One region of the Vibrio atlanticus genome, then DNA from elsewhere that is predicted to be linked to it. Evidence: riboswitches for the same ligand, from Rfam matches in the RefSeq annotation. Region 1 holds a riboswitch; the other holds the start of a gene.
What was found. Region 1 has a riboswitch for lysine ahead of OCV30_RS10135 (Na+/H+ antiporter NhaC family protein). Riboswitches for the same ligand answer to the same signal wherever they lie in the genome.

Region 1 (8,071 bases):
GGGATGTATAGAACAAGGAGAGAGTGGTAATAAGCTCGCATGGCACTTACTGACTTCAGAGCCGATAACGAGCAAGGAAGAGGCACTCAAAATCGTCAGTTATTATGAGCGGCGCTGGCTAATAGAAGATTTTCATAAAGTCTGGAAAAGTGAAGGGACTGAAGTTGAGCAACTGAGAATGCAAAGTAAGGATAACTTAGAAAGGCTCAGCGTCGTTTTGGCTTTTATCGCGACTCGGTTACTCCAGTTGAGGTTTATGAATGAATCAGACGAGTTATCTAAGAGCAGTTGTGAGCAGGTATTAAAAGGCAAAGCGTGGAAGTTAATGTGGCTCAAGTTGGAGAGCAAAAAACTACCGAAAGAAGCGCCTAATATATCATGGGCTTACAACGGTATTGCTCGGTTAGGTGGTTGGAAGAATACCAAGCGAACAGGTCGCGCTTCTATAAAGACGTTATGGCAAGGATGGCTTAGGTTACAAACCATCCTTGAAGGGTATGAACTCGCTAAGTCTCTTGATTAACCAGACTTGTGATCAAGAGACAGCCGAAAGGAGCCTTTTTTGTTTCTGAATATATTGAAGCCGTAAATAATACTTTAGTCGACTTAAATATTAATTCTATTGCTTAGTGAGTTATTGATTATTCACTTAGCAAACTCGATGCCTTAAAGAGCAAACTCTTCTAGAGATTTACCAGCATCTAGTTGTTCTTGGATAGCTGAAGGCGTACGGCCTTGACCTGTCCAAGTTTTTTCGTCGCCATTCGCGTCTACGTATTTGTATTTCGCAGGGCGAGGAGCACGTTTAGATTTTGTTGTTTTAGATTTTGCTTCACCAGAAAGTGCAGCAATAAGATCGGCAACATCGATTCCGTCTTTTGCAATTTGTTCTGCGATAGCAGAAAGCTTAGCTTCTTGCTCTGCTTTTGCTGCGCGTTCTTCAGCTTCAGACTCTTGACGTTCTTGTACAACAATAGTCAGCTTGTCTAGCGCTTCTTCAAGTTGCTCAAGAGTTAATTCACGTGAGAACGCACGAAGGCTACGGATATTTAATAGAGTTTTTGTTAATTCAGACATGATATTTCCCATCAAGGTAAACTAAATAATCCTCCTAATAATAAACAGAGGCTAAGAATAAAACAAATAGTATTTCTTCTATTAGTTATTTAAATAAAAAAATGAGACGAGTGCTTTAAGATGAAAAGATAGACCTCTAATGAACTTATAATAACTATTAAGAATATCTTAAAAAAAACAGGTGATATCTGATATGTGTTAAGTGGAGTAATCCGTAAAAGTTGACTATTCTTCTATTGATTACTTCATTAACAAAAAGCTATTTTTCTCGGAATGATATGTTGCATTGTTGCTCTTGATGGGTACAATTGCGGCTACCTGATGCGGTGCTTTGGTTAATCTGTTGTTAAACTCTGGTTTACACGGTTAATAATGTTACCGCACGTAGAGGTGCAATTATAAAGAGTAGTTTTCGTTGGGGTGATGCCAATGAACGGGAATGAAAGGTGTAATTGCCGAAGTAAATTGTATATCTAAGCAATTTGCTGGGGTTGTGCTCAATAGGTACAACACTGCCATAGTCTTAATTTTAAACTATGGAGCGCTACTGTAGGGTTGGGTGAAGTGTTCACTTCCCTTTCGCTTAGTTCAACATGAGCTTGATAAGCCGTATCAAGTTTATCTGCAGTAGATCTCTAGCCAAATAAAAAACTGGTTTTTGAAGATCATGAATTTAATAGATTTTGCAACATCGCCTTTATCGCTGCTTCCTCCCTTGGTTGCCTTGACTCTTGCTATTGTTACCCGCCGTGTATTAGTTTCCTTGGGTGTCGGTATCGTCATGGGTGCGATTCTACTTGCTGACTACTCGGTAGGTAACGCAGCTAGCTACGTCTTTACTAAAGTATCTGGTGTTTTCATCGAAGATGGTGGTATTAACACTTGGAACATGAGTATCGTTGCTTTCCTAATTATCCTTGGAATGACAACGGCATTATTAACACTGTCTGGCGGTACTCGCGCATTCGCTGAGTGGGCGCAGTCTCGTGTTAAGAGCAAACGTGGTTCAAAACTACTTGCTGCCTTTTTAGGTGTATTCATCTTTGTTGATGATTACTTCAACAGCTTAGCGGTAGGTGCCATCTCTCGCCCTGTAACTGACCGCTTCTACGTATCTCGCGCTAAGCTAGCTTATATTCTAGATTCAACTGCTGCTCCTATGTGTGTGATCATGCCGGCTTCTAGCTGGGGTGCTTACATCATCACTATCATTGGTGGCATCTTAGTGACACACGGTGTGACAGAGTATTCTGCACTGGGTGCTTACGTTCGCCTTATCCCAATGAACTTCTACGCAGTGTTCGCACTATTAATGGTGTTTGCTGTTGCGTGGTTTGGTTTAGATGTTGGCAAAATGCGCGAGCATGAGATCGAAGCCTCTCAAGGTCGCGGTTTTGAAGGCGATAATGATCAAAAGCAAGCGCACGATCTAAACGAAGAGCTAGATATTCAAGAGAGCGAAAACGGTTCTGTTTCTGATCTCGTTATGCCAATCGTAGCGTTAATCGTCGCGACGGTTGCAGCAATGCTTTACACCGGTGGCCAAGCGCTTACTGCTGATGGTCAAGCATTCAACTTACTTGGTGCATTTGAAAATACAGATGTAGGTAAGTCTCTGGTTTACGGTGGTGTGATTGGTTTACTCGTTGCGCTAGCAACGGTATTCAAACAGAAACTACCTATGGCTGATATCACAAGAACAATGTGGATTGGTGCAAGCTCAATGTTTGGCGCTATCCTTATCCTTGTATTTGCATGGACGATTGGTTCTGTTATTGGCGACATGAAAACAGGTTCGTACCTATCCTCTCTAGCAACAGGTAACATCGATTACCACTGGCTACCGGTTATCTTGTTCCTTCTTGCTGGCCTAATGGCGTTCTCGACAGGTACATCTTGGGGTACGTTCGGTATCATGTTACCGATTGCGGGTGACATGGCTGCAGCCTCTGACATCGCGCTAATTCTTCCTATGCTAAGTGCGGTTCTTGCGGGTTCTGTATTTGGTGACCACTGTTCTCCAATCTCAGATACAACGATTCTGTCTTCTACAGGTGCGCGTTGTAACCACATTGATCACGTATCGACTCAGCTCCCTTATGCGCTGTCTGTGGCGTTCGTATCGTGTATTGGTTTCATCACCCTAGGAATGACATCATCAACTGGCATTGCATTTGGCGCAGCGTCTCTAACGTTTGTTGCGGTATGTTTTGCATTGGCTTATTTCTCTCGTTGCAAGATAGCAACGTGTAAAAGCTAGTCATCATTTGATTGAATAATGAGAAGGGAGGCGTTTGCCTCCCTTTTTTTGTGTTCGTTAATTTAATTTTAAATTTCGTGAAAAAAGTTCGAATAAATGGTTGAAAAAGGGTGTCAGCTTAGTTAGTGTGGAGACAAGACAGTAAACAACCTAAGAGCTGATAAGTATGCGTAAATTAGTAATGAACATTCATCACCATCATCACCCTATCTAGTCTTTCGGGGAGATTTACGTATACCCGGGAGCAAGAATTCTCCCGGAGGTTAAGTCAAAGAATTTAGATTTAAACCCTCGGGACGACAAAGTCTTCCGAGGGTTTTTTAGTTTTAGCACTTTTAAATAATCAATAAATTCAAATATTTGCACAGGGATACAGCAATGCAGACACAACGCCTAAGAATCGCAATTCAAAAGAAAGGTCGCTTAAGTAAAGAGTGCCAAGATCTACTTAAAAAATGTGGTGTTAAATTTAACATCATGGGTGAGCGCTTAGTTGTTCATTCACTAAATATGCCAATCGACTTGTTATTAGTTCGTGATGACGACATCCCAGGTCTTATCATGGATGGTGTGGTTGACCTTGGTTTCATCGGTGAAAATGAACTAGAAGAAGTTCGCCTAGACCGTGTTGCTTTAAAAGAGCCATCAGAGTTTCGCACACTACGTCGTTTAGACTTCGGTGGTTGCCGTCTTTCTATCGCGATTAACAAAGACGAAGAATACAACGGCCCACAAGATCTAGCGGGTAAACGTATTGCGACAACTTACCCACAACTACTGAAAGCCTACATGGACGAGCAGGGTGTTGAATTCAGCGCTTGTATGCTAACGGGTTCGGTTGAAGTTGCGCCTCGCGCAGGCCTAGCAGACGCTATTGCCGATCTAGTTTCTACAGGTGCGACGCTAGAAGCGAATGGCCTAAAAGAAGCAGAAGCTATCTTCCAATCTAAAGCAACATTGATTCAGCGTGTTGGTGAGTTCGATGCAGACAAAACAGCTCTGATTGAAAAACTACTGACTCGTATGCAAGGTGTTCAACAAGCAAAAGAGTCGAAGTACATCATGCTTCACGCGCCTACATCTCAGCTAGAGCAAATCAAAGCATTATTGCCTGGCGCTGAAGATCCTACTGTTCTTCCACTATCAACAGACAAAGACAAAGTTGCCGTTCACCTTGTAAGTACCGAGAACTTGTTCTGGGAAACTATGGAACAGCTGAAAGAGTTGGGTGCAAGCTCGATTCTAGTATTACCAATCGAAAAAATGATGGGGTAGTGACGATGAGAACCGTTGTTTGGCAATCTTTAAGTGAATCACAGCAAGACTCGGTACTAGAGCGTCCAGCTATTACTGAAGGTGCAAACATCACAGCGACTGTTTCTGATGTTATTGCAAAAGTACGAAATGAAGGCGATGCCGCACTTAAAGAACTGACTGAAAAGTTCGATCGTGTGACTCCAGAATCCATTCGAGTCAGCTCGACTGAGATTGAAGAGGCATGTGCTCGTTTAACACCAGAAATGAAGCAAGCGTTAGAGCAAGCTTATAGCAATATTGCTAAGTTTCACGAAGCTCAGAAGCCGCAGCCAATTAAGGTTGAAACACAGCCAGGCGTTGTGTGTGAGCAAGTGACACGCGCTATTAATACTGTTGGCCTTTATATTCCGGGTGGCAGCGCGCCACTTCCGTCAACGGTTCTTATGTTAGGTGTACCCGCTCAAATCGCGGGTTGCCGCAAGGTTGTGCTTTGTTCACCTCCGCCAATCGCGGATGAAATCTTGTATGTCGCTAATCTTTGTAAAATCGATGAGGTTTACAATGTAGGTGGTGCTCAAGCTGTTGCGGCGATGGCTTACGGTACGGAGAGTGTCTCTAAAGTAGATAAAATTTTCGGTCCTGGTAATGCGTACGTAACGGAAGCTAAGCGCCAAGTAAGCAATGACTTCCGTGGTTCTGCGATTGATATGCCGGCAGGCCCATCGGAGGTGATGGTGATTGCAGACGAAACTGCGGATGCTGACTTCATTGCTGCTGATCTACTGAGCCAAGCTGAACATGGCCCAGATTCACAGGTTGTATTAGTAACACCATCGCCAGTTATTGCCGACCAAGTAACCGATGCGGTTCAGAAGCAACTGAAAGAGCTGTCTCGTGCGAACATCGCTCAGCAAGCATTGGCTTCAAGTCTAATCATCATTGCTGAATCGATCACTCAAGCGATTGCGATTTCGAATTTCTATGGCCCGGAACACTTGATTGTTCAGACCAAGAGTCCACGTGAACTGCTGCCGTTACTAGACAATGCTGGTTCAATCTTCTTGGGTGACTGGTCTCCAGAATCTGCAGGTGACTACGCATCAGGCACAAACCACGTTCTTCCGACTTACGGCTATACCAAGACTTATTCAAGCCTAGGTTTGGCGGATTTCTCTAAGCGTATGACGGTACAAGAGTTAACAGCTGATGGCTTACAAGGCCTAGCGCCAACGGTAGTCACAATGGCGGAAGCCGAAGGTTTGGACGCACACAAACGTGCGGTGACCATCCGAGTTGAAAAATTAAATCGATTTGAACAGCTAAATAAAGCGAAATAAGGGTAGGGCATGGAAAAGTTAGCAAGAAAACAAGTTCAGGCTCTTACACCTTACTTGTCTGCAAGGCGCATTGGTGGCAGCGGAGATGTATGGTTGAACGCCAACGAATCTCCGTTTGATAACGAGTACACCTTAAATCTGACTCGACTTAATCGCTACAGCGAGTGTCAGCCTAAAGAGCTAATCGATGCTTACGCTCAATATGCGGGTGTTGCACCAGAGCAAACGTTGACTACTCGTGGTGCTGACGAAGGCATTGAACTACTGATTCGTGCTTTCTGTGAGCCGAACGAAGACGCTATTCTTTACTGTCCACCCACTTACGGTATGTACGCAATCAGTGCAGAGACGATTGGTGTTGAGCGTAAAGTGGTGCCTCTGACTTCTGAATGGCAATTGGATCTTCCAGCTATTGAAGCTCAACTTGACAACGTAAAAGTGGTGTTTGTTTGTAGTCCAAATAACCCAACAGGTAACTTAGTTAACCGTAAAGACATCGTTAAACTGCTTGAAATGACACAAGACAAAGCGATTGTGGTGATGGATGAAGCGTATATCGATTTCTGTACAGAAGCGTCAACGGTCGACTTGCTTGAGCAATATCCGAACCTTGCGATTCTGCGTACCTTGTCGAAAGCTTTTGCTCTGGCGGGTTTACGTTGTGGCTTTACGCTGGCGAACAAAGCGCTTATCGATGTACTGTTGAAAGTGATTGCGCCTTACCCAGTTCCAATTCCAGTTGCTGATATTGCCGTTCAAGCGCTTTCTGAACAAGGGCTTGCGCGAGCGAAGTTCCAAGTTTTGGATTTAAGTGCTAACCGAGCGTATTTGCAAGCTGGTTTGTTGGGTATGCCTCAAGTGACGGTATTTGATGGTTGGGGTAACTACCTGCTGGTTAAATTCCCGAACGGCGATGAGTTGTTCAAAGCGGCATGGGACACTGGCATCATCTTGCGTAATTCGCCAATTGAAGACTGTGTTCGTATTAGTATTGGTAACCGCGAAGAGTGCGAAAAGACACTTGGATTCATTCGTAACTTTTTTCAGTAACGAAAGGCTTACCATTAATAACATTTGTCAGTCTGAGTTGATTAAAAACAGACTGGCAAATGAAACCAATATTTTGGGTTAGCGTTTGATTTTAGCTAGGCCAGCAGATTTAAAATTAAAAGGAAGTTCAAGTGAGTAAACAACAGAAAATACTTTTTATAGACCGTGATGGCACCTTAATTGTTGAGCCGCCAGTCGACTTTCAAGTAGACCGTTTAGACAAACTAAAATTCGAACCGTTAGTTATTCCTAGCCTACTTGCACTGCAAGATGCGGGTTATCGCTTAGTGATGGTGACTAACCAAGATGGTCTAGGTACAGATAGCTACCCGCAAGAAGAGTTCGATGCTCCACACAATATGATGATGGAGTTCTTTGAGTCTCAGGGCGTTAAGTTTGATGATGTTCTAATCTGCCCTCACTTTGATGAAGACAATTGCTCTTGCCGCAAGCCTAAGCTGGGTATGGTTAAGGAATACCTACAGGGCGGTAAAGTTGACTTCCAAAAGTCAGTCGTGATTGGTGATCGAATGACGGATCTTCAACTTGCTGAGAACATGGCAATTCGTGGTATCCAATACGGACCAGATGCGCAAACTGAAGGCACGCTTAACTGGCCACAAATCGTTAAAGATCTGACGGTTAATGCGCGCATTGCTGAAGTGGTTCGTACCACTAAAGAAACGGACATCAAGGTGGCAGTAAACCTTGATGAAACCGGTGGCAACAAGATCGATACTGGCATGGGTTTCTTCGATCACATGCTTGATCAAATCGCGACACACGGCGGTTTCCAAATGAACCTGACTGTGAAGGGCGATCTACACATTGATGATCACCACACAGTAGAAGATACCGCTCTTGCTTTAGGCCAAGCATTGAAAGATGCATTAGGCGATAAACGTGGTATTGGCCGCTTTGGTTTCAGCCTACCAATGGATGAGTGTTTGGCTCAGTGTGCGCTAGACCTTTCTGGCCGTCCATACCTGAAGTTCGATGCTAAATTCAGCCGCGAGCAAGTGGGTGACCTTTCAACAGAGATGGTGGTTCACTTCTTCCGTTCTCTAACCGATACATTGGCTTGTACGCT
Region 2 (8,071 bases), 1.6 Mb from region 1:
TAACGGAAAAATCTTACTTGCGACCGTAAAAGGCGATGTTCACGATATTGGAAAAAATATTGTGGGCGTTGTCTTGCAGTGTAATAACTACGAAATTATCGATTTAGGCGTGATGGTTTCATGTGAAAAAATCCTTAAGGTCGCTAAGGAAGAAAACGTCGATATCATTGGCCTTTCGGGTTTGATCACTCCTTCCCTGGATGAGATGGTGCATGTTGCGAAAGAAATGGAAAGGCAAGGCTTTAAACTGCCTCTTCTGATCGGTGGAGCAACCACATCTAAAGCGCATACAGCCGTTAAGATTGAACAGAACTACTCTGAGCCTGTGGTCTACGTAAACAATGCTTCACGTGCGGTGGGTGTGTGTACCTCTCTACTATCTAACGAACTGAAACCTGCATTTGTTGAGAAGTTGAATATTGATTACGATCGCGTTCGCGATCAGCATAATCGTAAGAAGCCTCGTACTAAACCGGTCACTCTTGAAAGAGCACGTGCTAATAAAGTAGCTATCGATTGGGATGCTTACACGCCACCGGCACCCGCTAAACCGGGAGTTCACATCTTTAATGATTTTGATGTGGCAACTTTGCGTCAGTACATCGACTGGACTCCATTCTTTATGACATGGTCATTGGTCGGTAAATACCCTGCAATTCTTGATCATGAAGAAGTGGGCGAGGAAGCGAAACGCTTATTCAAAGATGCCAACGATTTATTGGATCGAGTACAGAAAGAGAAATTACTTGAAGCTCGTGGGATGTGTGCGATGTTCCCTGCTAACAGCGTTGGCGATGATATCGAAGTGTATACCGATGAATCTCGTACTGAAGTGTTAAAGGTTTTACACAACCTTCGTCAGCAAACCGAGAAGCCAAAAGGTTTTAACTACTGTTTGTCTGATTACATTGCGCCGAAAGATAGCGGTAAAGCGGACTGGATTGGTGGCTTTGCGGTGACTGGTGGTATCGGCGAGCGTGAGCTTGCTGATGAATACAAAGCCAACGGTGATGACTACAACGCGATTATGATTCAGGCGGTTGCTGACCGATTGGCTGAAGCGTTCGCTGAATACCTGCATAAAGAAGTGAGAAAGGACATTTGGGGCTACTCGCCGGATGAGGATCTGTCTAATGACGATTTGATTCGTGAGAAGTACCAAGGTATTCGTCCAGCTCCAGGTTACCCTGCTTGCCCAGAACATACAGAAAAAGGAACGTTGTGGGAGTTGATGGACGTTGAAAAAGCGATCGACATGTCACTAACCACGAGCTACGCGATGTGGCCTGGTGCTTCAGTGTCTGGTATGTATTTTTCACATCCTGATGCCCGATACTTTGCGATTGCACAGATTCAACAGGATCAAGTGGATAGCTATGCCGACCGTAAAGGTTGGGATATGTTGGAAGCTGAGAAGTGGTTAGGCCCAAACATTAACTAGTTTGAATCTATAACGAGCTTTGATTCGTAACGTAAAAAAGAGAAAGGGTTGCTTAATAGCAACCCTTTTTGTATCTGTAATTTAGTTATTTATCTGTCGATGATAAACGGACTATCTACTCAAATAACTCTTGATGAAGTTTTTGAATCGCCAGCTTAGACACAGATTCATCTAGCAAGAAGCATAGGTTGTGTGGGCTTGCTCCGTAACAAATCATACGTAGGTTGAAATCTTCTAGAGTGCCGAATACCTGCTTTGCATAGCCTTTGCTTTCGCTCATGTTGTTACCAATAAGAGCAACAAGGCATAGGTCGTGCTCAATATCTACGGAACACAACTCTTCAAGCTCAAGGCGAGCGGCTTCAGGTAACTCAGGAGCACCACCTGAGGTATCGGTTTGATCGAGAGTAAGTGAGACACTGATCTCTGAGGTGGTGATAAGATCGACTGAGATCTTATGTTTAGCCAGGATCTCGAATACCTTTGCCAAAAAACCATAGGCATGGAACATGTTAGCGCTGCGTAGCGTAACCATGGTTTGGTTGCAGCGTAGGGCAAGCGCTCTGAACAGAGGAGAGCTTTCAACTTGTTGACGAATCCATGTTCCACCAAGCTCTGGTGCTTTTGATGAGCCGACAAAAACAGGGATTTGATGGCGTAGTGCAGGAACCAGAGTTGAAGGGTGTAATATTTTCGCGCCAAAGTTTGCCATCTCAGATGCCTCACTGAAGCTGATCTCTGGGATAGGAGATGCTTTCGATGCGATGCGTGGATCTGTGGTGTAGATGCCTGGAACATCAGTCCAAATTTCTAAGCCAATCGCTTGTACCGACTCCGCAATCAGTGCAGCTGAATAATCACTGCCGCCACGACCTAACGTTGTGGTGTTACCTTCGCTGTCGGCACCGATAAAACCTTGGGTAACGACAACTTGTTCTTCGCAAAGTGGAATCAGTTTCTGCTGTGCAAGGGCTGCAATATCTTCCAGTTGTGGTTCTGCTTTACCGAAATCATCATTGGTGCGCATCACTTCTCTGATATCAAAACGAGTCGCTGGTGTATCACGTTCGCGAATGATTTGAGCGAGGATATGTGTCGACATCAGTTCGCCACATGCCACTAGGTGATCAGTGAGTTTGGTACTGGCTTGGAATGATGCGGCTTCTGCAGCGCTCGCAATATCATCCAGAATACAGTGCACATCTTTTTCAATGCTAATTGGGTCTGCTAGCTGAGCAAGAATCGTATTATGAATGTCGGTTAACTGTGTGACTAGTTCTTGGCGACGAGTTTTATCTTGAACACCATTCGCGAGTTCAACAAGCAGGTTAGTCACGCCAGAGCATGCGCTACTCACGACCAGTTTCGTATTTGAGTTGTTTTCAATAATGGCAGCACAACGGCTCATTGCTTCAAAGTTGGCAACACTTGTTCCACCAAACTTAGCGACATTAAAAGAACCAGCTACATTAGATGCACTCACGATATATCTCCCACGATTTCCTAAAATAAAATTACTGTTGGGTAATCCAACGTCCGATGTTTTTCGAAGAGAGTTTTAGAGCAAAAAAGAGAGGAATTATTAGAATAGTAACCTCAGAAGCTCTTCACCATATAGAAATGGCGACAGTTAACGGGATTCAGCCCGCTCAACCGATAATAAAGGTCCTGCATCCTTTTATTATCTCGGCACTGCTCCCCATGAATGTTTTGTATTGGAAATGCGGTTCCACAAAACACCTGCCTGGGCAGTGCTCCTCTTCTGCTAGATAGCCATTTCATTGAACGTGTTTGCGCAAATAATGTCAATCCGTAACGTGAGATAATTGAAAAATAATTTTAACAATTATGTGACACTGGTTTGACCTCAATACTTATGGCTAATTGCTGAGGTAATCAATTTGCTTTAGGGTGGACTGATCACAACATTAACGTAAGGGATGTACATGTCTAATTTAACACTCACTGCTGCTATCGATAGCTTTTATCCGCCACACCGAACGTTAATGGGGCCGGGGCCTTCAGACATTTCTCCTCAAGTTTTACAGGCATTAAGCCGTCCAACCATTGGTCACCTCGACCCGCTATTTATTGCGATGATGGATGAGCTTAAACAACTTCTTAAGTATGCATTCCAAACAGAGAATGAATTTACGATTGCTGTCTCTGCTCCAGGCAGTGCGGGCATGGAAACCTGTTTTGTTAATTTGATTGAGCCTGGTGAAAAGGTCATTGTTTGTCGTAACGGTGTTTTTGGTGAGCGTATGCGCGAGAATGTTGTTCGCTGTGGTGGTGAAGCCATCCTTGTTGATGACGAGTGGGGTAAGCCCGTTTCAGTTGAAAAGGTAGAAAAGGCATTGGCTGAAAACCCCGATGCTGTTGCTGTCGCATTTGTGCATGCCGAGACGTCTACTGGCGCGTTATCGGATGCTCAAGCTATTTCCGCAGTCGCTCGCCAGTTTGATGCATTGTCGATTGTGGATGCGGTGACATCATTAGGTGGTGTGCCATTGTTGGTTGATGAATGGCAACTCGATGCGGTTTATTCAGGCAGTCAGAAGTGTCTGTCTTGTGTACCTGGTTTATCTCCCGTGACGTTCTCTCAACGTGCTGTCGATAAAATGAAAGCACGTCAAGCTCCCGTACAAAGCTGGTTCTTGGATCAGAGCTTGGTATTAGGTTATTGGAGTGGAGAAGGTAAGCGTAGCTATCACCACACTGCGCCTGTGAACAGCCTATATGCTCTGCATGAGTCGTTGGTTTTATTGAAAAATGAAGGCCTGGATAATGCGTGGTCACGTCACCATGCGATGCACCAAGAGCTTAAAGAAGGCGTAGAAGCACTAGGATTAAAGTTTGTGGTTGATGAAGAGAGTCGCCTACCTCAATTGAATGCGCTTTACTTCCCTGAAGGGATTGATGAAGCCAAAATAAGAACGCAGCTGTTAGAAGAATATAATCTTGAAATCGGTGCAGGCCTTGGCTCTTTAGCTGGGAAGGCTTGGCGTATTGGTTTAATGGGTTATGGCGCTCGAAAAGAGAATGTAGCCTTATGCTTAAAAGCGTTGCAAGACGCTCTAAAATAGTAGCTATAAGCTGAAGTTCAAAAGAAAAGCGCACGAGAGATCGTGCGCTTTTTTGTGCCTAACCGAAAGGTCAGAAATGGTGCTTTAGTTCCGAGATCTAAACATCACTCAGCAGACGACAGGTTATCTTCTTCTTGTGATACTCTTTTATACTGAATCTTGGAAAAGTCTCGATTTGGGAACAAGAAGCTCGCTTCACTGCGAATTTGTTCTGCCTTGCTGTGATCGCCTAATCCTTGATACGCGAGAATCAGGTTGCTGTAGAAAGCAGGCCTTGGCTTACTCTTTATGATCTCTAACGACCAATCTATATAAGGCTGGATCAGGCTAGGATCGGCTTTGTAGAGGCCGATATTTAGATAGGTACTGTACACGTCCCAATCATAGCGATCTTTCCATACTACGGGGTTCGTTACCTGCTTAAGAATGTCCGGGTTTTTCGGCTTAGACATTTCAAATTTAGTGAGTACATAATTGGTGTGTAAGGCACTCAGCATGTAAAAACTCACCAAGATAGGAACGACTAAGCTCGACACTCTGAATAGGGTTTTACTGACGATACTAAACGGCTGCTGATAGTGGCGAGAAGTCCGTTGATCGACCCAGTAAATCAAAATGATAAAGGTTATCCAGTGAATCGCCGAGTGGTAAAAAGGATACTCAAGCTGAGAATGTAAGAGTATTGGTATGAACAGCGCAAGTAGTGCTAGACGTGTTCCTTTCGCTGAGTTAGCTATGCGTGACATCACCAACACCGCAGCAATCAAGATCCCGATGATTGGTACTATTCCGCCCTCAACCCCCCAAAACAGGAACTCATTGTGTGGGTGATCCATTGAAGGAAGGCCGGGATGATAATTTGGGTTGAGTTGATGCTGGCGAGCTGTGTATAGCGTGTACTCGGATTCGAATTTCCCGTAGCCATACCCTGTAAATGGCTTTTCGATCATCATATCGAGCGCTTGCGGAAAGGTATAAGCTCGTGGGCTTTCTAAGTTAGCCCTTTTGCTTGCGAGGCTATCAGTTGTACTGAGGCTGATCACCGAAAAAGCGACGACGATACCGACTACCACTGATACACACCATCCGTAGAAGCGCTTCTTGGTCGAGAACTTGTAAAGGTAAGGCAGAATGCAGACAAACCCGATTACGGCAGCCAACCATCCTGTACGTGATGCAATGATGATCAGCAAAGGTACGGTTAAGGTTGGTGTCAGGTATAGTAAGAATGACTCGCTAATTTTGCGATTATATTTAGCAGGCTGTCTCGCTAAAAGATAAGCTGAAAGCACAAAACCGGTAGCTAAAAAGCTGGCCATAACATTCGGTTGTTGAAATATCCCATAAGGTCTATTGGCCGCAGTGTTATAACCAAATAGGTTGCCAGGTTCCAGTAAGAAATATTGCACATAGCCAAAAAGTGTTTGTAGGACGACAGCAAGAACAATGAACCACAACATGCGTTGTTTGTGTTTGTTACTGAATTTAAATTGCTGAAGCACCACGAATAAAGCGAAGCCCGCCCACAATCCCAGTAGTCGGCCTGATGCGGCTTGAGGAGAGGCGTTGCTGTAAATAATGGGCAACGTCAGTATCACGCAGCTTATTAGCAAGCCAACGGTTAACTTTGAATATTTGAGTGCTCGGTTAGTGGCAAGCTGGTAGAAGCCAATCGCCAACGTAAAGCTAAGAGCTAACCAAGTGGTTGGATTAAAGGATAAAGCGAGGCCTGAGCCTCCAGGATTGGGCATGAAAAAGTGCATGGCTAATAAGAATATAACAGCTAAAGAGGCAAGGAATGCCTTGTTAAGCGGAAGCTGAGTTCTCTGATTTTCTAGCTGGGTACCGCTAGTATGTATTGTTGCCATAAATCCCTAACCTTATAAAAACAGAGCTTGTTCCTTCTGAAAAAAGCCCTGTTACTTTAACATTTTTCTGTCTGCTCGCAGGGAGCTATTTTACACCTACTTCAAATTTAACATAGGCTTAAGGAAGCGAGCAGTGTGCGAACCTTCGACTAACGCCACATCTTCAGGTGTACCTTCTGCAACAATTTCACCGCCTCCTTGACCACCTTCAGGGCCAAGATCTAGGATCCAGTCCGCTGTTTTGACGACGTCTAGGTTATGCTCAATCACGACAACCGTATTACCGTGATCCCGTAATCTATGCAGTACCGTTAACAGTTGCTGGATATCGTGGAAATGTAGGCCTGTTGTTGGCTCATCGAGAATGTATAAGGTTTTCCCCGTGTCTCGCTTAGATAACTCTCTTGCCAACTTAACACGTTGTGCTTCACCGCCAGACAAGGTTGTTGCTGCTTGTCCGAGGCGAATGTAGGAAAGGCCAACATCCATCAATGTTTGCAGCTTACGAGCAATAACAGGAACAGGGTTGAAGTATTCTCGAGCATCTTCGACAGTCATCTCTAGAACTTCGTCAATGGTTTTCCCCTTGTAGCGGACCTCTAGCGTTTCACGGTTATAACGCTTACCTTTACACACATCGCACGGTACATACACATCTGGCAAGAAATGCATCTCTACTTTGATGACGCCGTCTCCCTGACACGCTTCACAACGACCACCACGAACGTTAAAACTGAATCGACCTGGCTTGTAGCCACGAGATCGTGATTCTTGTGTACCTGCAAATAACTCTCGAATTGGAGTGAAAATACCAGTGTAGGTTGCAGGATTCGATCTTGGTGTTCGACCGATAGGGCTTTGATCAATATCGATTACTTTGTCGAAATGCTCTAAGCCTTTAATCTTTTTGTGCTGCGCCGGAACTGCAGTTGTTGCACCGTTCAATTGAGTGTGGGCGACTTTAAAGAAGGTGTCATTGATGAGTGTTGATTTACCGGATCCCGATACACCGGTAATACAGCTGAACAAGCCTACAGGGATTGTCGCAGTGACATTCTTTAGGTTGTTCCCAGTCGCGCCAACGATCTCGACGACCTTTTTCTTATCGATAGGCGTTCTTTGTTTGGGGATCGCAATTTCTTTGGCGCCGCTGAGGTATTGCCCAGTTAAAGAATTCGGATTTTCGATGATGTCTTGCATGGTGCCTTCAGCGACCACGTGACCACCATGAACACCTGCGCCTGGGCCTATATCGATAACATGGTCAGCGCAACGAATCGCATCTTCGTCATGCTCAACAACAAGTACGGTATTTCCTAAATCTCTTAGGTGAACCAGAGTTTGTAGTAGACGTTCATTATCACGCTGGTGGAGGCCAATTGATGGCTCATCCAGCACATACATAACGCCAACTAAACCGGCACCAATTTGACTTGCGAGACGAATCCTTTGCGCTTCACCACCAGACAGTGTTTCTGCACTGCGTGATAGGTTCAGGTAATTCAAACCAACGTTCACCAAGAAATGCAGACGATCATTGATCTCTTTCATCACTTTATCAGCAATTTGCCCACGCTGGCCGCTGAGCGACAAGTTTTGGAAAAACTCTAGTGCATCAGCAATGCTGAGCTGTACGATTTCTGGCAATGTGGTATCGCCAATAAAGACATTTCGAG

Region 2: it holds a riboswitch for lysine, as region 1 does, so the genes downstream of both, lysC (lysine-sensitive aspartokinase 3) here and OCV30_RS10135 (Na+/H+ antiporter NhaC family protein) in region 1, are expected to answer to the same signal.

The regions. Positions count from the first base shown of each region.
Region 1 covers NZ_AP025460.1:2,277,410-2,285,480, reverse strand. Annotated here, with positions in the region: gene OCV30_RS10145 (IS4 family transposase) at 1-523, shown strand, start outside; gene OCV30_RS10140 (H-NS family histone-like protein) at 667-1,077, opposite strand; lysine riboswitch at 1,455-1,632, shown strand; gene OCV30_RS10135 (Na+/H+ antiporter NhaC family protein) at 1,745-3,337, shown strand; His leader region at 3,527-3,662, shown strand; gene hisG (ATP phosphoribosyltransferase) at 3,716-4,612, shown strand; gene hisD (histidinol dehydrogenase) at 4,612-5,931, shown strand; gene hisC (histidinol-phosphate transaminase) at 5,941-6,981, shown strand; gene hisB (bifunctional histidinol-phosphatase/imidazoleglycerol-phosphate dehydratase HisB) at 7,113-8,071, shown strand, end outside.
Region 2 covers NZ_AP025460.1:369,570-377,640, forward strand. Annotated here, with positions in the region: gene metH (methionine synthase) at 1-1,441, shown strand, start outside; gene lysC (lysine-sensitive aspartokinase 3) at 1,557-2,924, opposite strand; lysine riboswitch at 3,034-3,211, opposite strand; gene OCV30_RS01895 (pyridoxal-phosphate-dependent aminotransferase family protein) at 3,388-4,527, shown strand; gene OCV30_RS01900 (PglL family O-oligosaccharyltransferase) at 4,632-6,395, opposite strand; gene uvrA (excinuclease ABC subunit UvrA) at 6,492-8,071, opposite strand, start outside.